DNA from 2 places in the Lacrimispora sp. 38-1 genome. Region 2 is predicted to be linked to the other one. Evidence: a T-box and tRNA genes for the amino acid it is inferred to sense, from the RefSeq annotation. Region 2 holds a T-box; the other holds one or more tRNA genes.
What was found. The T-box of region 2 lies ahead of pheS (phenylalanine--tRNA ligase subunit alpha). A T-box ahead of a tRNA ligase gene usually reads a tRNA of that ligase, here a tRNA-Phe.
Positions count from the first base shown of each region.

Region 1: it has a tRNA-Phe gene. The T-box ahead of pheS (phenylalanine--tRNA ligase subunit alpha) is inferred to sense a tRNA for this amino acid. The anticodon was not compared.

Region 1 is NZ_JBANEW010000011.1:126,343-130,545, reverse strand. It holds gene V7D18_RS03240 (aldehyde dehydrogenase family protein) at 1-1,374, opposite strand, end outside; tRNA gene V7D18_RS03235 (tRNA-Gly) at 1,820-1,890, opposite strand; tRNA gene V7D18_RS03230 (tRNA-Phe) at 1,933-2,005, opposite strand; gene V7D18_RS03225 (PadR family transcriptional regulator) at 2,166-2,714, shown strand; gene V7D18_RS03220 (NAD(P)H-dependent oxidoreductase) at 2,711-4,203, shown strand, end outside.
Region 2 is NZ_JBANEW010000058.1:164,674-188,319, reverse strand. It holds gene V7D18_RS16515 (metallophosphoesterase family protein) at 1-34, opposite strand, end outside; gene V7D18_RS16510 (BMP family ABC transporter substrate-binding protein) at 6-1,997, opposite strand; gene smpB (SsrA-binding protein SmpB) at 2,079-2,546, opposite strand; gene V7D18_RS16500 (hypothetical protein) at 2,593-3,687, opposite strand; gene rnr (ribonuclease R) at 3,712-5,853, opposite strand; gene secG (preprotein translocase subunit SecG) at 5,995-6,228, opposite strand; gene eno (phosphopyruvate hydratase) at 6,303-7,607, opposite strand; gene pheT (phenylalanine--tRNA ligase subunit beta) at 7,628-10,048, opposite strand; gene pheS (phenylalanine--tRNA ligase subunit alpha) at 10,071-11,090, opposite strand; T-box leader at 11,146-11,389, opposite strand; gene V7D18_RS16470 (methyl-accepting chemotaxis protein) at 11,462-13,534, opposite strand; gene V7D18_RS16465 (helix-turn-helix transcriptional regulator) at 13,881-14,192, shown strand; gene V7D18_RS16460 (hypothetical protein) at 14,287-14,451, opposite strand; gene V7D18_RS16455 (hypothetical protein) at 14,448-15,053, opposite strand; gene V7D18_RS16450 (hypothetical protein) at 15,075-15,545, opposite strand; gene V7D18_RS16445 (helix-turn-helix domain-containing protein) at 15,778-16,629, shown strand; gene V7D18_RS16440 (HelD family protein) at 16,622-18,667, shown strand; gene V7D18_RS16435 (accessory gene regulator ArgB-like protein) at 18,717-19,307, opposite strand; gene V7D18_RS16430 (cyclic lactone autoinducer peptide) at 19,307-19,468, opposite strand; gene V7D18_RS16425 (sensor histidine kinase) at 19,538-20,353, opposite strand; gene V7D18_RS16420 (LytR/AlgR family response regulator transcription factor) at 20,889-21,665, opposite strand; gene V7D18_RS16415 (ABC transporter ATP-binding protein) at 21,816-23,561, opposite strand; gene V7D18_RS16410 (ABC transporter ATP-binding protein) at 23,563-23,646, opposite strand, start outside.

The DNA of each region.
Region 1 (4,203 bases), on a different contig from region 2:
CTTATATCCTCCAAAAGGTGCTCCTTCCGGTATTGCATTGTAGGTATTCACCCACATACGGCCTGTTTCCACAGCTCTTGCCACACGTATTGCCCGGTTAATATCTCTGGTCCATACAGCTCCTCCCAGTCCAAATTCGCTGTCATTGGCCATGGCAATCACTTCATCCTCTGTCTTAAACCTGATAATACAGGCAACCGGTCCGAAGATCTCTTCCCTTGCCACTCTCATATCATTTGTCACATCCCCAAGAAGAGTGGGGCGGAGAAATGCACCATTCTCAAGGCCGTCTCCGGTAAATGCCTCTCCTCCACACAGAACCTTAGCTCCTTCTTCCTTACCTATTTCCACGTATCCTAATATTTTCTCCAGATGTCCTTTATTGATCTGACTGCCCATCTGGGTATCTTCTTCCCATGGAAGCCCTACTTTAACCTTGTTAAAACGCTCCACAGCTTCCTTCACAAACCGGTCATAAATTCCCTCCTGCACAAACACTCTGGAACCTGCACAGCACACCTGACCCTGGTTAAATAAAATTCCAAGCTGCACGCCATCCATGGCCATCTCCCAGTCACAGTCATCAAAGAAAATATTGGCTGACTTTCCGCCTAACTCCAGTGTTGCAGGAATCAGCTTTTCGGCCGCAGCCAGAGCTACGTTCCTTCCCACCTCTGTAGAACCCGTAAATGCCAGCTTTCTGAAACCAGGGTGTTCCAGCATATACTGTCCTGATTTTGAACCCCCTCCTGAAATCACATTAAAGACACCTGCCGGAATTACGTCCTGAATCAGCCTTGCAAGCTCAAATACACTTAAAGGCGTAGCACTTGAGGTCTTAAATACCGTACAGCAGCCGCTTGCAAGCACAGGCGCCAGCTTCCAGGCTGCCATTAAGAACGGAAAGTTCCATGGAACGATCTGGCCGACTACGCCGATGGGTTCTTTTAAAATAAGACTGAGCATATTGTCTCCCAGTATGCTTGCATTTCCTTCCTCTGCCATGATGCAGCCTGCGAAATAACGGAAATGCTGGGCCGCCAGCGGAATATCTACGTTTAATGTCTCTCTGACAGGCTTTCCATTGTCCAGAGTTTCAACCATAGCCAGATGTTCCTTGTTTGCATCAATAATATCTGCAATCTGATTTAAGATTGCCGCTCTCTGATTAACCGGAACATTCTTCCAGGTTTCAAAAGCTTTCCAGGCAGCTTTTACCGCCTCATCCACATCTTCCTTTGTCGCTTCTGCGCACTGTGCAAGAACTCTGCCGTCTGCCGGGCAGGTGACTGTAAATGTTTTTCCGTCAGAAGCAGGCTTCCATTGTCCTCCTATGAATAACTGATATGTATCCTGAAGTATAACGTCCTTCATATGCTTTTCCTCGCTTTTATTTTGATATATTTAATGACTTGTTATTGACCATAGTCATTTATATTCATTATAGCCTTCATTTTATAACTGTCAATTTAATTATTTTTTTCACATTTTATTGATATTTATTTATCTTTATGCGATTATTATTTAACAATATCAATTATTTTATTTGTTAAAACTTCATCATAAATAATCTGTTTATTTTAGAAAGCAATTTAGAATTAATATATGCTTCGTCTATCTTTTTCATAAAGGAATTCAATTAAAAGTGAATTATAAGATTGTTTTGATATGTTCTTAACGATTATAACAGTAATAGAATTTAGAGGAGCAATAAAAGCTGTTTAATTGCGATATTTATTTAACTAAGGTTGTAAAAAACTATATTTAAATGCAAAAATCGGGAAACCTCAGAATCAAGGTTTCCCGATTTTAATTAAGAAGCGGGTGATGGGAATCGAACCCACGTATCTAGCTTGGAAGGCTAGTGTTCTACCATTGAACTACACCCGCAAGGATTTCAGAAATATTTCAAACGTGCTTCGAGAAGCACAGTGCCCAAAGCCGGAATCGAACCAGCGACACGAGGATTTTCAGTCCTCTGCTCTACCAACTGAGCTATCTGGGCTTATTCTCCTGCAACATCAGTAATTCTACAAGATTTTCTCCCAATTGTCAAGACAAGTTTTATAAATTTCCGAAAAAAATATAAAATAATGATTTCTTATATATTGACTATATTATAAAAGTGTAATATTATAATTTTATAATATGAAAGGGGAATCATCATGTCCTTAAGCCACAGCATACTTGGTTTCTTATCTTACGGAAGCATGACCGGATACGATCTGGCCAAGGCTTTCGGTTCATCTGTCCGGTTTTTCTGGTACGCCCAGACCAGTCAGATATACTTGGAACTTAATAAACTGGAGAAGAAAGAATGTGTTACCTGCGAAATCATTATCCAGACAGAAAAGCCCAGCAAAAAACTTTATTCCATAACTCCAAAAGGAAAACAGGAATTTCTCCGCTGGCTTTCCCAGGAGAATGACGAATTCTCCAAGGGAAATAAAAATGCTTTTCTAATGAAAGTCTTCTTTTCCGGATGCCGGCCTCCCAAAGAGTGTATTGATATGCTGACTGACTTTATCAGCGACTGCAGCCATTATCAAAACGAGATGAAGCAGATCCCCGACAGCATCGGCCAGTACGGCAGTCAGGTGGAACCGGAACAAAAACTGTATTGGGAACTTTCCGCAGATTTTGGCTACAGCTATATTGAAATGTGTATAGACTGGGCCCGCAGATCTATTAAGAAACTGGAGGAACTGACATGAATGTCCTGATCATAAACGGTAGCCCCAAAGGCGAAAAAAGCAATTCCCTGAAGCTGACAGAAGCATTTATTGAGGGAATGAAAGAAGCATCACCTGTTCATACAGAAACCCTGACAGTTTCCAAACTGGACATCAAGCCGTGTGCAGGCTGCTTTCACTGCTGGAAGAATACCCCGGGGAAGTGCTGTATTTCCGATGACATGGCAATGGTGATAGGAAAGATTTTATCCGCTGATGTTGTTATATACAGCTTTCCGCTATATTATTTCGGACTGCCCTCCCAGTTAAAGGCGCTGATAGACAGACAGCTTCCCATGGTTTTACCTTTTATGGAAAAAGAAGCTCAAAATGGCTCTCATCCTTCCCGGTATGATATGACAAATAAACGTTATGCGCTGATCTCCACCTGTGGCTTCTATACGGCAGAAGGCAATTATGATGCCATTGATTCACAGTTTACCCACCATCTGGGTAAAGGCAGATATGAAACCATATACTGCGGACAGGGAGAACTTTTTCATATTCCTGAATTGAGAAACCGTACAGAAGAGTATTTAATGGCTGTCCGCGCTGCAGGCAGGGAGTTTGCTGACGGCAGAATAACCGGGGAAACAAAAAATCTGCTTTCTCAGCTTCTTTTTCCCAGAGACGTATTTGAACGTATGGCAGATGCCAGCTGGGGAATTGAGCCGCCAGATCAGACCCGGGTACAGGAGAAATCCCATCCTGCCATTACATTCACCAGACAGATGGCTGCACTCTACCGGAAGGATTCCTGGAACGGAAAAGATATGGTATTAGAAATGCATTATACCGATGAAAATAAAACAGCTCAGCTGATTATGGGAAAAGACGGCTGCAAGGTTTTAACCCGGGATTTTCAGCCATTTACCACCAGAATTTCAACTCCGCTTTCTGTGTGGATGAGCATTGCAGAGGGAGAAATCGACGGCCAGACTGCACTGATGAAGCATCTCTATCAGGTAGACGGCGATTTTCAGCTGTTAATTCACTGGGATGATTATCTGGGTTCCTCAGCAAAACCAGAAGTTCACCAGACTGTTCCCAAAAAAGAAAGCAACATGACTCTTATGCTGCTCCCATGGTTTCCTCTATGGTTTGCAGGCATTTATCATCCTGCTTTAGGCGGAATTCTTTCAGTTTTAGTCAGCGCAGCCATACCTTTCTTCTTTTTCCGGTATCAGCCCACCGTATTTGACGTGTTCTCAGGGTTTACGGCAGCGCTTCTTGGAGTACTGGCCATAACAGGATTTTCTCCCCAGATATTGGTGCCCGTATCCTATCTCCTGTTTGGGCTGATGTGGTCAGTGACAATATTTTTGAAAATTCCCCTGACCGCTTTTTATTCCATGAATGGATATGGAGGAGAAACCGCGTTAAAGAATCCTCTTTTTATAAAAACGAACCGGATCCTGACGGCTTGCTGGGGAATTCTATATCTGGCCACTCCTATGTGGACTTATCTGTT
Region 2 (23,646 bases):
TGGACTCATGATCCGCCAGTACCAGAATTTTCACGCTGCAGTTCCTCCGTATCCATGTTCTCGTATATTGTCTGACCCTGAAGACGGACCAATGACCGGGCTTCCTCTGTTAATTCCTCAAAATCAGGAATCTGCCCCACAACATTTTCCGTAAGCCAGTTCATCGTGGTAATCTCCTCCGGTGTAAGGCTTAAATCTTCTTCACACTGAATCGTTCCATCCTGAGAATAGATAGTTCCTACAAACGGCTGGAAGCTTCCTGCCCGAATGGAATTTTTCAAAAATGTGATCAGTCTGTTTGTACCATGAGGCAGATTCTGGGAGCAGATCACATCAATGACATCCGCAGACATGCCCCACCAGTAGTTAATCGCCTGCTTTCCTTTCATTTCCTTCCGGTCAACGGATCCGTGGCAGGTGAGATTTACGATTTTTTCATAGAACTTCCCCCAATGCCAGATGGGAGTAGCCAGATTTTTAAGTCTTCCATCAGGAGCTTTCTGATAAAGTCCGTATTCTCTTGTAGGCGCCTGAGGCGTGATCATATCGTCTCCGGAAATGAAGCGGATGCCTTCCCTTTCAAGCTCTGCCTGAGCATCCCGTCCGTTAATCCTGGACCACTCTAAATAGACCTTTGCATATGGATTAATCATTCTTGCCCCTAATGCAAATGCATTGATATTGGCAATGGTGCCGTATATGGGATAATCAGCAATATAGCCCAGTTTGTCATCCCGCGACATGGAAGCAGCCAGAGCACCCATTAGAAATTTTGATTCATACATTCTTCCATAATAAGTACAGACAGAAGAATAGGACATATTGACAGAGCAGTTGAAAACCTTGATTTCCGGATGGTCGATTGCTGCCTTCACACTTAAGTTGATCATCTGGGAGGCTGTGGTAAATATCATGTTGCACCCGCTTTCAATTGCCGCATCGATTGCCTTAGCCGTCTCCTCTTCTGAATCTGCATGGAAGAAGACCATAGTCTCTGTCTTTCCATCAAACGCCTGCTCCAGATACATCCTGCCCAGCTCATGACCATAAGTCCAGCTGGAAGTTTCCGCTGTTTTTGCATGTATAAACGCTATTTTTAACATGGAGGGGTCAATCACCGGATTAGGAAGCAGCCAGTTAATCAGCTTCATCGTGGTATTATCCGATCCTTCACTGGCCTCTTCCGGCTGTTCTACCAGCGCAATCTTATTGCCTCTGGAAGAAAGAAGAAGTTCATCCTTAATTTTAACCAGATCCTTCTTAATCTGCTTTTCCACCCGATCTTTGACCGACTTGTATCCCAACAGTTCCACATAGACTAAAAATGCATCGGAACAGGTCATGTCATAGTCATCACCGCCGAACGTATGAAATGCTTTGGAAAAACGGTCGTAGGCAGACTTAAACACCAGTCTGTCATCTTCGCTCCACTGTTCATCCGGAATTTTATTCATCGCCTTTAAAAGCCTGTCATAACTGCCTTCCTTGCTGAACCAGATATCGCAGTTAAAGGAAACCTGATAAAAGTCAAGGAATTCATAATAAAGACGGTTATTTAAATCATCGGTACGTCTGGGAATCATCCGGATCACCGAGGCAGCGATACTGAATGCCCCCACATATTTTAATACACTGACCCTTTTATTTCCTTCCTGAACATAGTACTGATTCATAAACTCATAGACAACAATCGGGTCATGAATTCCTTCCTGAATCTGATGGTCATACAGATAGGCCCATTTCGCTCCAAATTCGGATTTTTCCGACAAAAGCGGCATAAAATTACTGGCAAATGCATTGGTGCGCCCCTCTGTTTTGGTGCCTACCACCTTTTCAAGAGGAATGTCCATAATCCCTAAATTGACTTCAGAAACGATATCCGAATAAGATAAGATATCATCTAAAACAGGCAGATACGGATACTCTCCTCTTGATACGGATGCCTGGTACTGCCTTCGCCCTTTTCTTAATGCCCCTACATAATCATATAGTGCCATCCGCAGTTTCCTCCCATTATTTTATACCCCTATTTTACCATCCAATCAGCGTTCTGTACAGACAGGCAATGATCCCCTCTTTCAGACCTTTAAATTACGCACTTTAAAATCACGTTCCAGTTCGCGTTTCTGGTCTTTCTTTGCGATATCGTCTCTTTTATCGTAGAGTTTTTTACCTCTTGCCAGACCGATCTCCACCTTAACCAGACTGCCTTTAAAATATACGGAAAGTGGTACCAGTGTATACCCCTTTTGGGCGATTTTTTCATCCAGTTTTTGAATTTCTGCTTTGTGAAGGAGAAGCTTTCTCGCACGTAAGGGATCTTTGTTAAAAATATTTCCTTTTTCATAAGGGCTGATGTTCATGCCATATACATAAACCTCACCTCTGTCAACTCTTACAAAAGATTCCTTTACACTGCATTTGCCCATTCGCATGGACTTTACCTCTGTGCCAAAAAGCTCGATACCGGCTTCATATTTTTCATCAATAAAATAATCATGATACGCCTTTTTGTTATTGGCGATTAATTTAAAACTTTCTCCCATATAATAAATCTCCCTTATTAAAACTTTACACAATCATACTACAATTCTATTTAAAATAAATAATACTACTGGAATACTCTTCTCCATCCCATTCCGTATACGATAATTTTTTGCCAGAAGGACTCCAATCAGTACCTGTCATTTCAGTATTCTCAGCAATCTTTATCGATTTTCCAGTAAGTATATCATATACATACAAACTTCTTACTGTTGAATTATTTTTATCCTCTTTCATGCCGTAAGCAATCATTCTCTGATCAGGTGACCAGGATACTCCATACAATTCTACACTCTCTGCAATCGTAATTTTATCATCATGCTCAAGACTATAAATAATCATCGAACCACCGGAACCATTATTCTGTAAGATTATCATTTGCTTATTATCAGGAGACGGTAAGATTTCATATACTTGTTCCAGATTAAGACTGGTCTTTTCCTTCGTAACCAGGTTTAATTTCATTAAAGTAAAATCTGATTGTGTATTATAATAAATATCATCACCCAGTTTTTCAACCAGATATATCCCTTCATCTTTTAATTCATCAATCAAACTCATGTTTCCGGTTCTGTCAGCCAGATATACGCCACCGCTATATGCTGCACCGATAACAGTTTCGTTATCAGCCCAGTGCGCACTTTTTGCTCCGCCAATCGGTTCTCCCATAAGCACAATGCTCTCATGATTCTCCATAATCATAATGAAGTAAGCAGGATCCCCCAGAACATATTCATCATATATCAGATAATTCTTATCCCTGGAGAATACAGCTCCCCCCAGCAATACATCTTTTTGTTCCTTGACCAGCTGATATTCTTTTGAGTTAATATCCAGTAAATACAGGCTTTTGGGATACTGGTCTGATAATTCTGATAAGCTCATCTTGCCCAGTGACTCATTATCTTTTGAAACAATTGCAGTATCATCATCCAACCAATCGCTAATCGTTACCTGTTCCAAGCGCTCAATTTTATCAACTAATATCTCTGGTTCACTTTCTTCCTGCTTGGATTCATCAATCATTGTTATGGTTTTCTCAGGCTCTTGAACCGTGATCTTATTCCTGTTCTTTTCACACCCAGTCATGGTTAATACCAATGCTGCCATGATAAATGCATTAATTAAATATTTCTTTTTCATATCAAGTCCCTCCCATGACCTGTGTTATTCCCCGTCAAAATCTCTTCCCAGAACAAAGTCGATGGTACGAAGCAGTTTATCCGTACCCGATACAATTACCCGAATGGGCTGACCAAGTTTAAAGGTTTTCCTGGTCATTTCACCCACCAGTTCATAATGTTCCTCATCAAAATGATAATAATCATCCTGAAGATCATTGACGTGGATCAGACCTTCAACAGTATTGGGAAGTTCTACATAAAGCCCCCAGTTTGTTACTCCTGAGATGACTCCGTCAAATTCCTGCCCAATGTACCTGGACATATATTCACATTTTTTAAGCTTTATGGTTTCCCGCTCCGCTTCATCCGCCCTTCTCTCAAGAGAAGAAGACTGAACCGCTACCTGCATAAGAAGCTTATCGTAATGGCTGACCCGTTTCTCACTGAGTCCTGCCCTTAAATTCTCCTTTATGATACGATGGATCTGTAAATCCGGATATCTTCGAATCGGGGAAGTGAAGTGGGTATAATATTTTGCAGCCAGACCAAAATGTCCGGTGTTTCCTACCGTATACTTCGCCTGCTTCATGGAACGAAGGGCAAGGCGGCTGATTAACGCTTCTTCCGGAGTGTCCTCTGCGTTGGCCAGCAGCTTCTGAACTTCCTTGGGATATACCTCTCCGTTATGAAACCGGATGGAATATCCGAAATTGTTGATCAGTGTTGCCAGACTTTTCATCTTCTCCGGATCCGGATTGTCATGAGTCCGGTAAAGGAACGGGATTTCCTGCCAGAAATAATCCTCTGCAACGGTTTCATTGGCCATAAGCATAAAATCTTCAATGATCTTAGTGGCAGCATTCCGGTCATAAGGTTTTATTTCCAGAGGCTTGCCCCGTTCATCAAGAATCACCTTGGTTTCAGGGAAATCAAAGTCAATGGAACCTCTTTTTTTCCTTTTCTCTCTTAAAATATCTGCCAGTTCCTTCATCTGTTCAAACATGGGAACAAAGGCTTCATACTCTTTCATCACTGCTTCATCATGGTTGGTGATAATTGCATTAACTGCCGTATAGGTCATTCTGCGGTCCACATTAATTACCGTTTCTGCGATTCTGTGTCCGGTAACCGTGCCGTTTTCATCTATCTCCATGATACAGCTCAGTGCCAGACGGTCCTCTCCCTGGTTTAAGGAGCAGATGCCGTTTGACAGCTTGTGGGGAAGCATGGGAATTACCCGGTCTACCAGATAGACACTGGTTCCTCTTTTTAAAGCTTCTTCGTCAAGCGGGCTGTGCTCTGTCACATAATTGGTTACATCTGCAATGTGGACTCCCAGGGTATAACTGCCATCCTTCTTTGATATGGTGATGGCATCATCAAGATCCTTCGCATCTTCTCCATCTATGGTGACAGTCTGTAAATCTCTTAAATCCAGACGCCCCTGCATGTCTTTTCCGGAAATGGAATCCGCAACAGACTCCACCTGTTTCATCACGCTGTCAGGAAATTCCTCCGGGAGTCCGTAAGCGCGCACAATGGAGAGGATATCGGTTCCCGGGTCGTTGACATGTCCGAGAATCTCCCTGATCACACCCTCCGGCTTTTTCCCTTCTCCTCCAAAGTCAGTGATCTTCACCACAACTTTATGTCCGTTTACAGCCCCCATGTCTTTGCCCTGGGGAATGAAAACATCCTTTGATATCTTCTGGTTATCGGGTATCACGAAACCAAAATTCTTATTTTTCTGATAAAATCCGATTATTTCTTCATTTGCATGCTGGAGCACCTTAATAACCCGGCCTTCTGCTCTCTTCCCGCCGGAGCTTTCCGTCTCTGCGGATATCAGAACGGTATCTCCATGAAGGGCGCCGCCTGTCTTATCCTCTGGTATAAAGATATCTTTCTCAAATCCTTCTACGGATACGAAACCAAAACCCTTCTGGTGTCCGAAAAAAACGCCTGCTATGGAACCCACATCGGGTTTTCCATATTTACCTTTCTGGGATACTCCGATTTTTCCTTCTGCCAGCAGTGCATCAAGCACCTGCTTTAATTCGTCTCTCTGATGTTTGGGTACTCCGAATAACATGGCGAGTTCCTTTAATTTCATCGGTTTATAAGACGGATCTGAAAACAGTTCCATAAACATTGCCTTCCGCTGCATTAACTGTTCTTCTGTCATTATCTTCCTCTCTTTTCACGTTTTTTACTAAACGATTTCATTTATGTTTTTATTATCTGCACTTCACCCAATGGTATAACAGATTTTTTCCTTAATGCGAAAAAAACACTCTTGCTGCTATACCACAAGAGTGTTTAATCGCTACAGTATATTCAGATTCAGTACCAATGACAGGATAAAAAACAGGATTGCTCCGTACTTTGTAAACTTTTCCAGTTTTCCTTCCATGGAACGACCTTTGTTCCTGCCCCAGTAAGTATCCGCCATACCACCGATAGAACCAAGACCCTGACTCTTTCCTTCCTGCAACAGGATAATCGCTGATAAAGCAACGCATATAATAACAAACACGATTGATAATATAATCCGGATCATTTTCCCACCTCCTTAAGTCAAACACCGATTATCATACCATAAATTTTCAGTAAATACAATATTTTTTTCTATTTTCAACACTGCCGCCTGTAGAATTCTTCAATCCTGAGCAGTTCATTGTATTTGGCTGTACATTCACCCCTGCAGGGCGCACCGCATTTTATATAGTCAGCACCAGCTGCCACAGCCATATCTCCAAGAAACGCTTCCTCCGTTTCCTTATCACTGTTTGAAACGATCACTTTGCTCCCCAGTTTTTTTGCTTCCTGAACCATTTCCAGTGCAGCCGTCACAGTTCCGGCTTTCTTTAACTGAATTTCCACTCCATTTGAGGCAAAGAAATCATCCGAGGCAATCACGAAACGATGCTGAAACATTTGATGCATCCGGTTTCTGCCTTCCAGATCCTGCTTCCAAAGTCCTTCTGTCACAATGCCAAGAGGAAATCCGTCCGCCAGCCTTAAGTAATAAGATATCATATCTTTTTGGTTCCTGTGTACCAGAATCCCATTTTTTAAACTTTCCTTATTAAAGTGATAAATCCCTTCTTCCTTTACATAGAGATGATCTGCGTTTCCACAAATTGCTGCAGTTACGTCCGTATCAGGATCATACCCGGAAAGTCTGACGGCATCCATTATATAATGAAGAGCTTCTTCTGAACTTTTCATGTCGGCTGCAAAACCTCCGCTCTCCCCGACAGACGTATCAAATCCGCTTAAAGTTAAAAGATGCTTTAATGTCTGGTAAACTTCTGCCCCCATTCGCAGTCCCTCTGCGAAAGAACTTCTGTTTAATGGGACTATCATGATTTCTTTAAAATCGATTCCTTTTAGCCAGTCTCCTCCATCGACCATACTCATTACGGGAACCGGCATCACAGGCGCAGTTGTACCGCCTAAATAGCGGTAAAGCGGCATTCCGAGTCCGGCTCCTGCAGCCCTCGCGACCGCCATGGACAGTGCTAACACTCCGGCCTTTCCTCTGCCGTTTTCCTTATGGTCAGCATCGTCATGGTCTCTTTGCTCTGTCAACAGGCGGTCAATGTATTTCTGTTCTGCTGCGTCTTCAAATAAAATGGCTTCCGATAACCATTCTCTTATATAATCTGCTTCTTCCTCTCCGTTCATTTCATCAAAAACAGAAACTGCCGCCTTTCCCTGGGCACCGTTTTCCAGGATTACTTCTGCTTCCACTGCCGGATTTCCTCCTGAATCAAAAAGCATTCTACCTCTTATCCGTTTAATATCAAGATCATCAAGCATCTGTTCCGCCTCCCTGTTTTTCATCATTCCTCTACAGTAAGGATTGACGGGATTTTCCGGTTCCATGCAGGCAAATAAAAAAAGATGCCGGAAGCGTTTTGCTTTCTCTGACATCTTTTTTTATTTCACTCTTTTTATGCTCTTAACTCGATACCAAGTGCCTGTAAACCGTTGAGTATCTTTTTCATAACTCCCGAAACTTCCTGCTCTTCCAGAGTATGGTCTGCTGCCCGGAATGTAATAGAATAGGCAACTGATTTAAAGCCAGCCAGAATCTGTGCGCCCTCATAGATATCAAACAGCTCATAGTTTTCTAAAATCTTTCCTCCCCGCTGTTCGATCACTTCCTCAATCTGACCAACAAGGATGTTTTTCGGCACTACCATGCTGATATCCCTGGTCACTGCCGGATACCTGGCAATTCCGGTATATTTACGGTCGAAACTTGTAAATGGTATCATGGACGGCATGTCGATCACTGCCACATAAGCTCTGTCTCCGATCTTGTAGTTATCAGCAACCTCGGGATGAATCTCTCCCAGATATCCGATATTTACTCCATCATAAATAATGTCTGCCTGTCTTCCCGGATGGAGGAATGTCTTTCCCGCCTTCGGATCATAGTGCGGTTTTAAATTCATGCCGGCTTTATCAAAGAATTCCTCAATAACACCCTTCATATCAAAGAAGTCTCCGTCTCCGTAAAAGCCCAGAGTAAACTGCATTCTTTCATCCGGAAGTTCTGTAAGAGGAAGACTCTTTGGTAAGTAAATGTTAGCCAGCTCATAAAGACGAACATTCTTATTCCGCCTGTTGTAATTGGTAGAAAGTGAATTCAGCATACCATGAAGAGGAGTCGTTCTCATAACACTGAAATCTTCACCCAGAGGGTTTAAAATATTCACAGTTACACGCAGAGGACTGTCCGGTGGAAGAAGAAGACGGTCAAACACCTTCGGACTTTCAAAGGAATAAGTCATTCCCTGGGAAAATCCACAGAATTCAGCTACTTCTCTTGCAAGCTCCTCTACTCTTAACTTATAGGAGAGCTTACCAGTAGTCGCTTCACCGGTCGGAAGGGAAACCGGAATCTTATCATAGCCGTAGAATCTGGCTGTTTCCTCAGCCATGTCCGCCATACATTCCAGATCCTGACGGAATGTGGGAACTATGATCTCTCCTGTTTTTTCATCATATTCCAGTTCCAGACGCTTATAATACTCAAGCATTGTCTCCGGAGCAATATCTGTGCCAAGAAGCCGGTTCATTCTCTCCGGTTCAAAGGCAATCCTCTTACTCTCTTTTTTTACCGGATAGATATCGATCATACCGCCGACTACCTCTCCTGCCCCCAGCTCCTCAATCAACTGGCATGCGCGGTCAATGGCAGCCTTCGCATTGTTGGGATCAAGGCCCTTTTCAAATTTACCTGAGGCATCGGTTCTTAAGCCCACTTTTTTAGAGGAAAGGCGGATATTGGTTCCGTCAAAGCAGGCACTTTCAAATACCATGGTCCGGGCTTCATCCGTAATTTTAGAATTCTCACCTCCCATGATACCGGCAATGCCCACTGCTTTCTCTCCGTCACGAATCATGAGTACGGTACTGTCCAGTTTTCTTTCCTGACCGTCTAAGGTCTTAAACATCTCTCCATCCTCTGCACATCTGACAACGATTTCATGACCTGCCAGCTGCTCATAATCAAAGGCATGCATTGGCTGACCGTATTCTTCCATTACGTAATTGGTAATGTCAACAATATTATTGATTGGTCTGATTCCGCAGGCAGCAAGTCTTCTCTGCATCCAGACAGGAGAAGGAGCAATCTTTATATTCTTTACCATCCTTGCACAATACCGGGAGCAAAGGCGGCTGTCTTCTACTGTTACTTTTAAATAGTCATGAACATCCTCGCTGCTGCCAGTGGCAGTTACTACCGGAGGAACAAAGTTTTTGTTAAATGTTGCAGCTGCCTCTCTGGCAATTCCGATTACACTGTAGCAGTCCACACGGTTTGAAGTTACTTCATATTCAAAAACAGAATCATGAAGACCGAGGAGTTCTACTGCATCGGTTCCTGGGACGGAAGTCTCGGGAAGAATATAGATTCCGCTTTCAGGAGCATCGGGATACATCTCCCTTGTAAATCCCAATTCTTCAATGGAGCACATCATTCCGCAGGATTCAATTCCTCTTAACTTGCCCTTTTTTATTTTAATACCGTCTTCCGGAAGGGGTCCGCCGTCATGTCCTCCGGCCACCTTTCCTCCATCTAAAACAACAGGAACCTTATCCCCTGTTTTAACATTTGATGCGCCGGTTACGATCTGAACGGTCTCAGAGCCCACATTTACCTGACAGACAATCAGTTTATCCGCATCGGGATGGCGTTCTATGGATAAGATATGACCAACTACGATCTTCTCCAAATTTTTGTCCAGGCATTCATAGCCCTCAACCTTCGTTCCTGTCAGTGTCATGGCATCTGTATATTCCTGAGGTGTTACATCCAAATCCGGTACATATGCTTTAACCCATGATAATGGTGTATTCATCAATCTATCTCCCTTCCTGTTTCTAGAACTGCTTTAAGAATCTGATGTCATTTTCATATAATAATCTCATGTCATCGATCTCGTATTTTAACAAAGCAATTCTCTCCAAACCTACTCCGAATGCGAATCCGGAATATTCGTTAGAATCAATTCCGCTCATGGCAAGTACATTGGGGTGCACCATTCCGCAGCCTAAAATCTCAATCCAGCCAGATCCCTTACAGAAACGGCAGCCCTTTCCTCCGCACTTAAAGCAGGTAACATCCATTTCCGCACTTGGTTCCGTGAACGGGAAATGATGGGGGCGGAACTTCACCTTTGTCTCAGGACCGAACAGCTCTCTTGCAAACTCAGCCAGAGTACCTTTTAAGTCGGCAAATGTTATATTTTTATCGATTACCAGCCCTTCAATCTGATGGAAGGAAGGGGAATGAGTTGCATCCACTTCATCGGAACGGAATACTCTGCCTGGTGCCAGCATACGGATTGGAAGTTTTCCCTTCTCCATGGTCCGGACCTGAACAGGTGAAGTCTGGCTTCTTAAAACGATGTTGTCACTGATATAAAAAGTATCCTGCTCATCTCTTGCCGGGTGATTCTTCGGAATGTTCAGTTTTTCAAAGTTATAGTGATCATACTCCACTTCCGGGCCTTCAATTACTTCATAACCCATGCCCACAAAGATTCTTTCCACCTCTTCCAAGGCGATGGTATTGGGGTGGGTATGACCTACTCTGTTTCTCTTTGCAGGCAGAGTGACATCAATCACTTCTTTTTTTAACTGCTCTTCCCTTGCCTTTTTCATCAGTCCCGCCATGGCAGCATCTAATTTTCCCTCAATTGCTTCACGGGCTTCATTGACCATCTGCCCGATTTTGGGTCTGTCTTCAGGAGTAACGTCCTTCATGCTTTTTAATACACTGGTGAGTTCTCCCTTTTTTCCAAGATAAGCGACTTTAATGTCGTTCAGTCTTTCCAGCGCATCGGAAGCTTCAATCTGCTTTAATGCTTCTTGTTTGATTTTCTCTAATTGATCTTTCATCATGCTCTCCTTCTTTGATTCATTCCCTGATACATTAAAAAAAGCTCCATCCCTGTAAAGGGACGAAGCTGTGTTCGCGGTACCACCCTGATTCCTGCTTTGTAAGCAGGCACTCGGCATACGTAACGTGTACGGACGTCATGACCTACCCGCCTGACAGACTAATAAATCCACAGGTTTCAGCCATGCTGCTTCAGTGGGAAATTCGATCTCTTAATTGAACTTAAAAGGGCTTTCAGCCGGTGACCCCTTCTCTCTGATAGAAATTAAGATTCTACTTGCACTTTCATAGCATTTCATATTTTAATGTAATATTGTCACTATTATAATAAGATAAAGTTAAAATGTCAAGATATCATTAAAATTTCCTGTTATTTTAACTTAAAGCCGGAAACAACCGTCTTAAGCTCCTCCGCAATCCGTTCCTGCTTCTCAGACATTTTAGACATATCCTGTACAACATCATACGCTTTTTCGATTGTGGTAAGAACCATGCTGCTGTTGCCCGCAGTAGTCTGAACAGATTCGGAAACATTCTGTATGGCATCACGGACTTCCTGCATTACCTGACTGATGTTGGTAGCCATCTCCTCCACTTCATTGGAGATTTCCTCGATGGTAACTGCATCCCTGCCATATTGCTGTCCTACATTAACGAAACTGTTGTAATCCGGAGTAACGGTGTCTCTTAAGAAAAGCAGCATAGACTGTGAACCATCTAACATCATGGAAAATGCGTTCTGGACATCAGAAATGGTGCCTTCAATTTCCTTAACAATCTCAGAAGTATCTTTCGCAAGCTTCCCGATTTCTCTGGCCACAACTGCAAAACCTCTGCCCTGTTCTCCGGCTCTCACCGCTTCTATAGAGGCATTGAGTGACAATAAGTTAATCTGGGAAGCCGTATTGGAAATAAGCCGTGCCATATCGCCAATCCGCTCCACTACCTTAGCGTGCTGGACTGCCATCTGAAGGTCCTGCTCTCTTTCCTGGGAAATGACAAGGGCATTATCATATGCCTCCTGGCTTTTTTTCTCTATGTCTTTTGCCCGTTCCATAATCTCACCGGCCATCTTACTGCTCTTTTCCGTTTCGCTGGCAAGTATTCCAACGGATGAGTTCACCTCTGCAAGAGATGCGTTCAGTTCTTCTGTCGCCGCACTGGAAGACATCATTGCCTTATCCACATCTCCCATATAAGTCTTTACATCGCGAAATTGAACCAGCAGACCGGTGGATACTTTATTTAAACGAATGCTCGCATCTGTAATATCTCCTGCATGATCGGAAATCTGCTCAATGACCCCCTTATTGCTCCGGAACATATTATTTAACGAGCTGCTCATCTGTCCCAGTTCATCTTTACGCCTGGTTTTTAGCGGCTGAACCGTGAAATCTCCGGCTGCAAGAGAACCTGCAAACTTACGGACTTTCTTAAGGCCTGATGTAATACTTCCCACCTGGAGTAAAACAGCAAGAATACATAAAATCAGAGCTGCCGCACTCAGCCTGACCAGTTTCTCGTTTAAAGCAACGATGGGTTCTGCCAGTTCAGACTGAGGCATCTTGATCATGATGATCCAGCCGACTCCCGGCACTGTATCGTAATAGAGGTTATAAGTTTCCCCACCCTCCGTATAAGTCGTCTTTCCTTTATCGTTTGCCACCATCTGCGCTGCTGCAGCCGAAAGTGAGGCGTTCTCATCCTGGGTCATATTGACCCCTTTGCTGACCTTATCTGCATCTGCGCCGCAAAGATAAACACCATCTGCAGAAATGAGTACTGCAGTTCCGTTCCTTCCGACTTTAATTGATTTAATCAGCTCGTCAATATCGCTGAGCTGCATATCAACCGTTACGGCTCCAATAAAACGATTGGTGCTGTCATAAACAGGAGCCGTGCAGCTGGCCATCATTACATTGAGAGTCGGATCAAAATAAGGATCTGTAATAACTGCAGTTTTAGCTCCTCCTGACACGGATTTGTAGTACGCCTGATTAAAATAGTCATAGCTTTGATTGCTGTATTCGTTCGTTAAGGTTACCTTATCGCCGTCTTTATACCAGTAAGGTCCTACATACTTTTGCTGGGGGTCATATACATTGGGTTCAAACCAGATTCCGCTGCCAAGGATTAAATCATTGCCGGATATGATATCTGCAATTGCCTTGCCGTATGTATCAAGATCCGTGGACTGATAAGAGGCTCCCACTGTATGAGAAATATTCATTGCTGTAGTTTCTACTGCATTCAGGTAATTATCAATACTGTTAACATTCGCTTTCAGTTCCGACTCCATAGTGGAATTGCTCTGCTGCTCAATCAGTTCACTGCTTGTAGATTCGCTTAACCTGGCTAACAATGCCAGCGCCAGCATCACAACGGGCAAAATCCCTAACAGCATCTTTACTCCAATGCTTCTGATTCCAATTATTTTTTTCATACTTTTATCTCCTGTAATTCGGACTTCGACCTTCTACTGTATGTATCGGCATTTTAATTAAAAATATCATAACATACCAAGGTAAAATTTACTAATAATCTATGCTAATATTCTGTATGCCTGATTCCGCTTTTCCTATTGCAATTTCACTTAAGTACATTTAAACTGGATATCAGAACTTTTATACCTATTCAAACTCCTTTCCTCCCTGCACTTTTTACATAATATTAACAGTTTTTAATTATACTATTGGTATTCAGATTATGCAATATATGAATTTTACATATTTTAATCGTGTATTCTACAAATTTTATTATCATAAAATATAGTACGAGAGGTGACTATAATGGATCAAGACTATATCAACAAAAGAATCACAGAATTACGTTTAAAAAAGGGAGTGGCGGAACATAAGATGAGCCTGGAGCTGGGACACAGCAGAAGTTACGTGCAAAGCATCTCCAGCGGCAGGAGTCTCCCCTCAATGGCGGAATTTCTGGCAATCTGTGAATACTTAAGCGTAACACCAAAAGACTTTTTTGATAATGATAATCCCAACCCGCCCTTAGTGAAAGATACAATAGACAAGCTGAAAACTTTACCGGAAAATGATCTCCTGCTGATATTGACCATGATCAACCGGCTTCAGTCAAAATAGACGGGATAAAACCATTAAAACAACGAATTAATTCATTGTCCCCGTGCGTAAGTACGGGGATTTTGAAGTACAGCGGGACAATCTTTCTATAAACTCATACTGCCTGCTTAGGGGCGCTGTTAAAATCACTGATTTCCTGCAGGGACACTATGGAAGGAATTGCCTCCAATGCTCTTGCATATAACTCATCAAGATCTCCTCTGTTTAACATTCCAAAAAAATAACCGTATAAATCCTCAAAAGACTGTTCTTTTATCATAAGATCTCCTTCCTTTCCCCGGCCGGATCATTACAGGCCTTGTAAATAGTAATACTATTGCGGATTTTGCCAAGGCAGCGGCTCCAATCCAGTCTCTTCTCAAACGGGCAGCTAAACATAACCATCAGCAGTTTTTTACCCACTGGATAAATAATCAGCATATTAAAGAGGTTGTCATCGAGAGCGGTGCTGATAAATTCCATCCAGGCAAAAGGAACGTCACGATCTAACTCTGTCCCATCCTCCAGGCAGACACTCATAGGCTGAAAACGCTTTAATACAAGATAAAATTCCTGTATAACATCTTCAAGCTGTTCCGGCTTAATCTCCCTTTCCACCATGCTGAAGGAAAAATTGACGGTTCCATCTTTATTTGTTTTTATAATTTCAGGCCGCTGTTCAGAAAAATATTTTTTCTTAACATCTTCCGGTTTCATATCCATGAATGCAGAAGGAAGAAAAATCCCTACTTCGTTATCAAACATCTTTGTTTCACAAAACTGAAGGAGTTCTCCTTCCACATAAATTCCTGTTTCTAAGCTGGTAAACCTGTTAATCCGTTCAAGATGCCTGTCATCAATTAGTTTCTCGTCGTCACACATGATTCTTCCTCTCTGCTTCGTTCAATCTTTATCTAACATGTATTGCCTGATTTTCTCCTCTCCATGTTCAGCAAAATAAGACAGATCCTGACAGTATGCGTAAACACCCATTTTCTCTTCTCCTGCGGCAGATGCTCTTGACATAACTAAAAGCAGCAATACAATCACTTCAATAACAAGAAGCAATCTTTTAATCAATGATCCTTTTTTACTGACAGTCTTATTGGATTTATAAGTAAATCTTGGTATTAAGACCAGTCTCTCCTGCAGGATTCTGCATTTTACAATCCCTGGTTCACGGGAGGCAAAGTCAAACAGCATATTCTGACTTTTTTTAAGATAATATAAGCGATTCCAAAAATGGAGATCTCCATACAAAATATCTGTTTCCAGTTCATAATTTTTAATTTCTTCTGTTCCATCCTCCTTGCGGATGGAACAGCTTGCCCTGTATTGATAATAGCTTTCATTGTTTCTTTTATTCTGCACCATCAGCCCTCCTTTCGTTCCGAGAACTATATTACTTATATTTTACATTCTACATATAACTGAAATAATTTCAACCGAAGTGCTAAAATTGTACACATTGAGCTCCAAAATTTGCACGCCAAACAGGTTGAAATGGAATTATATTTAAAACAGCAAGATTTATTAAACTCTGATTGTTAAATTTTGTTATACTTAAAATGATGAATTTGCATCAGCAGAAAGGAGGCAAAGTGTAATGAAAAATAGAAACATCCGCAATACGGTAATCGTAATCGATTACATTGAGGAACATTTAACCGAGAAAACCGATCTGGATGCCATTGCAAATGCGGTACATTATTCAAAGCACCATCTTCACCGCATATTTGCTGACACTACCGGACTTACCATTCATGAGTATGTGCAGCGGCGAAAATTAACAGAGGCGGCAAAACTGCTGGTTTTTTCAAATAAGCCGGTTTTAGATATTGCTCTGATTGCCGGTTATGAAAGCCAGCAGGCATTTACAAATATTTTTACTGCCATGTATAAACAGCCTCCCGGTAAATTCAGGGACAACGAAAAATTCTATCCATTACAGTCAAAGTTCGAATTTAAGGGAGGGTATGATATGCTTAATCAAAATGAAAGCATTGAATGGAATATTGATTATGCAGCAGAAACAGATATTGCCTGCTGGATGGATCTGGTCCGGCTCGTAATTGATGGTTTTCCCTGTCTTAATGAAAAGGAATACATTGAGGAACTAAAACAACGAATCAGAACCAGACAGGCGTTAATATTAAAGGATAATGGAACGGCAATCGGAGCAATGCTTTTTTCCGGAAAAACCGGAAGCATTGATTTTATGGGCACCCATCCGCTTTACCAGAAAAAAGGAATTCCCAAAGCTTTTCTTAACAGAGTCATGGAAGAATTTTTCGAGGATAAGGACATCAGCATAACGACCTACAGAGAAGGCGACAAGGCAGATACCGGCCATCGTAAGATCATTAAAGAGTTAGGCTTTGCGGAAGCTGAACTGCTGACTGAGTTCGGTTATCCCACACAGCGTTTTATTTTACAAAGGGAGAAAGCAAATGAATAATCAATCTGATATACTCTATCTTGAAGAGATCAATCGTAAAGTAAATGATGCTTTGGAAAAAGCAGATGCTGATGTCAGACGCCTGGATGAGAATTACATGGAATTTAAACGGTATATGGTACAAAACCGCGGAGAAATCGACCCCCACGAGATGTTTCAAAATGAAATGGAACTTAATAGAATGGACAATTCCACTGCATTTTCAGCGAGCATACGGGATAAGCTTCTGAAATTAAAAGATTCTCCCTATTTTGCCCGAATAGATTTTGAGGAAAATAACAGTTTCATACCGGCAAAGTACTACATTGGCCGCTTTTCACTCCGTTACGGTAATGAACTGCTGATATTCGACTGGCGGGCTCCAGTTTCCAGTATGTTCTACGATTATGAAATCGGTCCTGCAGGATTTGATGCCCCTTCCGGGAGGATAGAGGGGCAGTTGACAGAAAAACGGCAGTTCAAAATAAAGAATGGAAAGCTGGAATATGCGCTCCAAAGTTCTCTTACCATTCAGGATGATATTCTTCAGCAGGAATTGAGCCATACTTCAGACGAAAAAATGAAATCCATTATAACTACCATTCAAAAGGAACAAAACCAGATTATCAGAAACGAAAACTCCCGCACTCTCATTATACAAGGCGTTGCCGGATCTGGAAAAACATCGATCGCTCTCCACCGGATTGCATTTTTACTATATCGTTTTAAAGACAGACTATCTGCAGATCATGTAGCCATACTGTCACCTAACAGGGTTTTCGGAAATTATATCTCCGAGGTGCTTCCGGAGCTTGGGGAAGAACCGGTCTGCGAACTGGGATTTACCGATATTGCCAGAGAACAACTTGGGGATTTAATTGGTTTTGAAGCAGATAGAGATCCTTCAGAATCAAATGACAGCGCATGGATGGAGCGGGTAAGGTTTAAGTCTGCACTGTCTTTTGTCAAACAAATGGAGGATTTTATCACGATTGCACCAGGAATTATTTTTGAACCAGCTGATTATACTTACGGCCCGTTCAATGCAGATGCCGATACCATAAAAAAACGTTTTGATGCTTTTGGTAAATTTCCTGTCAGGCAGCGTTTAAAAATGATAGCTTCTGATATTTATGACCGTTTCCAAAGCGATAACTATATGGGAGATGATATTCCCAGAAGCAGTACCATTCTTAAAGCTTTAAATAAAATGTTAAAGGTCAGGAATACCCTTTCACTTTATAAGGAATTTTATAAATACATTAATAAAACAGAGTTATTCATTATACCCTCAAAAAATACATTGGAATGGGCGGATGTTTTCCCTTTTCTATATTTATATAACTTCTATGAAGGATTACAGGAAAACAGGCTCATCAGACATCTGGTGATTGATGAAATGCAGGATTATACACCAATTCAATATGCAGTTATTAACCTCCTGTTTCATTGCCCCAAAACTATTTTAGGTGATTTTGGACAATTTATAAATCCCTGCCATGCACACACATTAGACGATCTGTTAAGCCTGTATGATGGTTCTGATTTCATCGAACTGACAAAAAGTTACCGGTCTACCTATGAGATTATATCTTTTGCAAAGCAGATTAAAAATGCCGGAACAATAAAAGCCATAGAGCGGCATGGCACTCCCCCTGCCCTGATCAGATGCCGGAATAAAAATGAGGAACTTTTAAATATCAGAAACAGAATTGAAGCTTTTCTACAATCGTCATATTCGTCTCTTGCTATTATCACAAAGACTTCCCCTGATGCAAAACTGCTTTACGACCAGCTATCCGGCGATTATGAGATACACTTCATTTCGACAGACAGCACACAGTTTACAAGTGGCATAACGGTCACCTCCATACAGATGTCAAAAGGACTGGAGTTTGATGAAGTCATAATTCCTTATGCAGACAGCGTTAGTTATTCTGCGGAACACGACAGGAACTTACTTTATATCGCCTGTACAAGGGCAATGCACCGGCTGACACTCTTTTACACAGGTGAATTATCTCCCTTGTTATGTCCAGACAGATCAGACAAACTATAATGAGAAAACGAGACTGCCATAAATACGCAGTCTCGTTTTCAGGTACTTTTTATTGCTCTTTCATACCCATCTTATTATTTTTCAGCACTCCATACAAAAGCATAATGGATAGCAGCAGATGGCTTATGGCCAGTACAACACAAACCCTGATGTTGACAAACCAGAATATTCCGCCTGCAATTACTTCTGCTAACCATAGCTGCCTGCTTTTCAACCGGTAACGTCTTGTCTCCTCTTCATCCAGAAGTTTATTCCGGTCAGGGACCGGTGCATAGATATAGATCAGAATTCCTGAAATAAGAAACCCTGCAACTGGTAAAAAAAGAGCCGCCGTCCCAACTATGTACTTCTCAAGCAGACAGACAATCAGAATAAGGATTGCTGACACTACGGTACAGACTCCGTTGGTTTTCGCATGATACCCGCCGCAATAGGACCTTAAAGGTATGTAGCTGGCGAGGAACACAAACACAGGCATAGGGGCTCGCATGATCACTGCTATGATGACAGCCACGACTATGTTAATAATCTGGTTAATTAAGACTTCATAAGCATAAAGATACAACGCGCGCTGATCATCTTTTAAAAGATTTTTTCTAATCTGCCAGCTGACTATGTTTTCCGAAATCCGTTGTAACATTAAAACTTCCTGAGACTCTTCGCCTCTTCAGGAACCTCCGGCTGATGATGAGCCCAGAAACAGGTTACATTAATCGTATAAGCTGCAACCAGCAATGCACATGTGTTCATCACGTTCACCATTGACACTTTTCCCTTTAAAGCATTTAACATTTTTCTCATCTTAAACCACTCCTTTTTTTTCTTTCATCTTATAACAGTATTTTAGATAATTCAAGTCAAGTGCCAAAATTATACACGTTGAGTGCCAAAATTTGCATATTGCTCTTCTTTAAACGCAGAAATTGTTAAAGTTGTAACAAATAGTTCATCTTTCTGATCGAGATGTAATGAACCTCCATACTTCTCAGCCAAAGACGTAACAATCCCTACCCCCAGACCATGATGCTTTGAATCTTCTTTTGTTGACAGCAGTCTGTCCCCTTCTTTTTTCGCTTTCACTCTAAAACTGTTCTCAATACGGAAAATAAGAAAATAGTTCGTTCCCATAAATAGTTTTATATGTACTTTCCGCTTTTGCGCCTCACACTTCGCCGCTGCTTCCAGTGCATTGTCAAGCAGATTACCAAACATAGAAATCATATCCGAATCTGATATAAAATCCAGATTCAGGTTCTTTTCAATAAATATAGATAACTGAACTTCAAGTTCTTTTGCCTTTGTAACACGTTCTGATAAAATGGCATTAAATACAGGGTTACTGCTATAGATAACTATATTGATCTCATCTTGTATTTTACCCTTTAGCTCATCTATAATTTCAACAATTCTTTGATTTTCCCCATTTAAAGCCAGCAACCGAAAACTATTAAAATATGAATGAACATCATGCATAAAGCAGCGGTAATGATCATTTATTTTTAGTATATTTTGAAAGTGATCGTTTTCCATCTCTCTTTTAACAGAATAGAGTTCTGCATATTTTATTTTATTCATCATATCAGTGTATTTCTCAAGAATGATAAATATTGCGGCATTGGAGAGATATAACAATACTGCTCCCCCGCACATAAAAATTTGTAAAACAATCGTTTTCGGAAAATCCATATATAAAAAACTACTTGAAATCGCCAGGGAGAGAATGGGTACAATCAGTAAGTACCACGAAAATACATTATTGTTTCTAATATTAATTTTTTTAATATACTTTTCAATATAAAGTAAAAATAAAAAACCTACAATATATTCTAATATCAGGAAATAAATTCCTCCTGCTGTAAACCATGGCGGTATATAAATGGGAAGATTGTTAGAAAGGAACCGGTATACAAGTTCAAAAAGAACTTCCTTGCCTCCCACAAAAGCAAAATAAATAATCGTATATGCGATGCCGTTTGTAAAGGAAACCTTAAACAAAAGCAGTGCATATATATAACAAAAAAGAGGTACTGTTATAAAATTCAGACTCATACTGCCAATAGCATTCTCAAAAAAAATCAGTAATGTTATAACTATGCTTATAATATAACGTTTCCTGCCAAAAGTTTTAAAAGGATATATCGCAGCAAAAAACCTGCACATCATATAAACATCTGCACCGCAGAATAAAAGCCTGCTTATCGAAAACAAATCATTTCCCATATCAATTGCCATCCTTGTATTTTGATAACATAAATTCTTCCTTCAGCATATGAAACTCCTGTGCCTTGCTTCTGGTTATCTGAAACATGGTATCAACATCTTTTAGCCTCAGTATCTTACTGGTACAGTAGACTAAATATTTAAAATTAATAATATAGCTGTCATGAGGATAGCCGAAACCATACTTTTTTAAATGTTCGTAGATAGTCTCCAGCTTTTCCGGCACCCGGATTTCGGGGACTTCACTGCTGTCGATATCTTTTATTCCATAAATTCTGATAGAACTTTCGGAAATATGGACTCTGGTATTTTTCTTATACTTTTCAATGTATACAATATCATCTGCTCTGAGAAACAGCCGTTCCCGGTTTACATTTGCTGAAAGGAGTGGTGCCTGTCCCAATTCAATCATTTTATCAAGAGAATCCCTTATGTACCGGTCCATAACCTCATCGGTCATGTTCTTCATGATATACCGATACGGCTGAACCTCAAAACTGCGGGGTGATGGTTCCGCAAATCCCGTATAAAAAACCAGAATAACATTATTATCCAGCTGGCGGATCCTGACTGCTGTTTCTTCTCCGTTCATTTCATTCATCTGAACATCCAGGAATATGATAGAAAACCTGATATTTTTTATCGCTGACAAAAGGCTGATTCCGGAATCGTATTCATGTATACGGAATTTATCACTTTCCGGCATATTCTTTTCGATCCGTTCTGTTAAACGCGCTCTGTCGCCCATACTGTCATCACAAATAGCAATTTCAAACATTCTCTTTCCCCTCTTACAAAATTTCTTTTTATTAAATATCGTACTTTCTCCCCTATTTTATAAGAAATATGTCAAGAATACAAGAAAAGGTACCAGAAAAATACAAAATTCATATTTTCCCGGTGCCTGATTCATAATTATCATGCCTGCTTATACCGCAAACTGACTGTTATAAAGCTGAGCATAAAATCCATTTTTAGTAAGGAGAGCCTCATGAGTTCCCTGTTCAATAATATGTCCATCCCTCATGACAAGTATGACATCTGCCTCCTTAATTGTAGAAAGACGATGGGCAACAATAAAACTGGTACGCCCTTCCATCATTTTTGCAAACGCTTTCTGTATCTTTAACTCAGTTCTTGTATCAATGGAGGAAGTCGCCTCATCAAGGATGAGAATCGGCGGCAGACACAGCATTACCCTGGCAATGCACAAAAGCTGTTTCTGACCCTGAGACAGATTTCCTCCGTCTTCTGATATGACGGTATCATATCCCTGAGGCATTCGGGAAATAAAACTGTGGGCATGCGCTTCCTTTGCAGCTTTCATAATCTCTTCCTCTGAAGCTTCCGGTTTTCCGTATGCAATATTCTCCCTTATGGTTCCTGTCTTTAACCAGGTCTCCTGCAGCACCATACCATACTCGGATCTTAAGCTTTTTCTGGTTATGAGGCGTACATCATTTCCATCAACCTTTATGGATCCGGCATTTACATCATAAAATCGCATAAGGAGGTTAATCACGGTACTTTTTCCGCAGCCTGTAGGTCCTACGATAGCAATTCTCTGTCCCTGCCCTGCAAATAGATTCATATCTTCAATCAGAGGCACACTAGGATTATAGGAAAAGTCAACGTGTTCCAGTACAACCTCTCCCCTGGCATGGTCCAGTACAATCGCATCACTGTCGTCTGGTATCTCTGTTTCTTCGTCAATCAGTTCAAATACCCTGGCAGCGGAAGCCAGTGCGTTCTGAAGCTCTGTCACCACTCCTGAGATCTCATTAAACGGCTTTGTATACTGATTGGCATAGCTTAAAAAGCTTGACAGCTGCCCGACAGTTAAAAATCCGTTTACTGCTGCAAATGCACCTGCAATTCCTACACATGCATAAACAAGACTGTTCACAAAACGCGTTGCCGGATTGGTGATGGAGGAGAAAAAGGTTGCTTTTAACCCCCATATACGAAGGTCTTCATTGATGACTTCAAATTTTTTCTGTGCCTCATCTTCATAGGCAAACGCTTTCACCACTTTCTGGTTCCCCAGCATCTCTTCCACAAGGGAAGTAAGTTCCCCTCTTGTCTGAGACTGCATCCGGAACATGCTGTAAGTTCTCCTGGCTATGAAACTGGCCACAAACAGGGACAGCGGAGTAACAAGTACAACTAAGGCAGCAATAATGGGATTAATGAAAAACATAAAAAACAATGTTCCAAGTATTGTTAAAACCCCGGTAAAAAGCTGGGTAAACCCCATCAGCAGACCATCGGAAAACTGATCAATATCTGCAATAATTCTACTGATTATATCGCCGTGGGCATGAGAATCAATGTACTTTAAAGGAAGGCTTTCCAGTTTGTTAAATGCCTGGGTTCTGATGTCCTTCACCACCCGGTAAGTGATCTGATTATTAATATGGCTCATAATCCACTGTGCTGCTGCAGTAATCAGAACAACGGCTGCAATCTGTGTCAGGATTATTCCCATGCCTTTAAAATTCACCTCGCCTGCACCCACAATGCAGTCAATTGCCCGTCCAATTAATATAGGAACGTATAAAGTGAAAACAACGGTCAAAAATGCGCAGAAGAGGGAAGCCATAACACTCCATTTATACTTTGCAATCTTATTTAAAATTCGTTTGATCGTGGACTTATGCTTTTTTATATTCATATTACTGCACCTCCTTTTCAGAAAGCTGAGAAAGGCAGATCTCCCGGTAAACTTCGCAGGATTCCATCAGATCTCCATGCTTTCC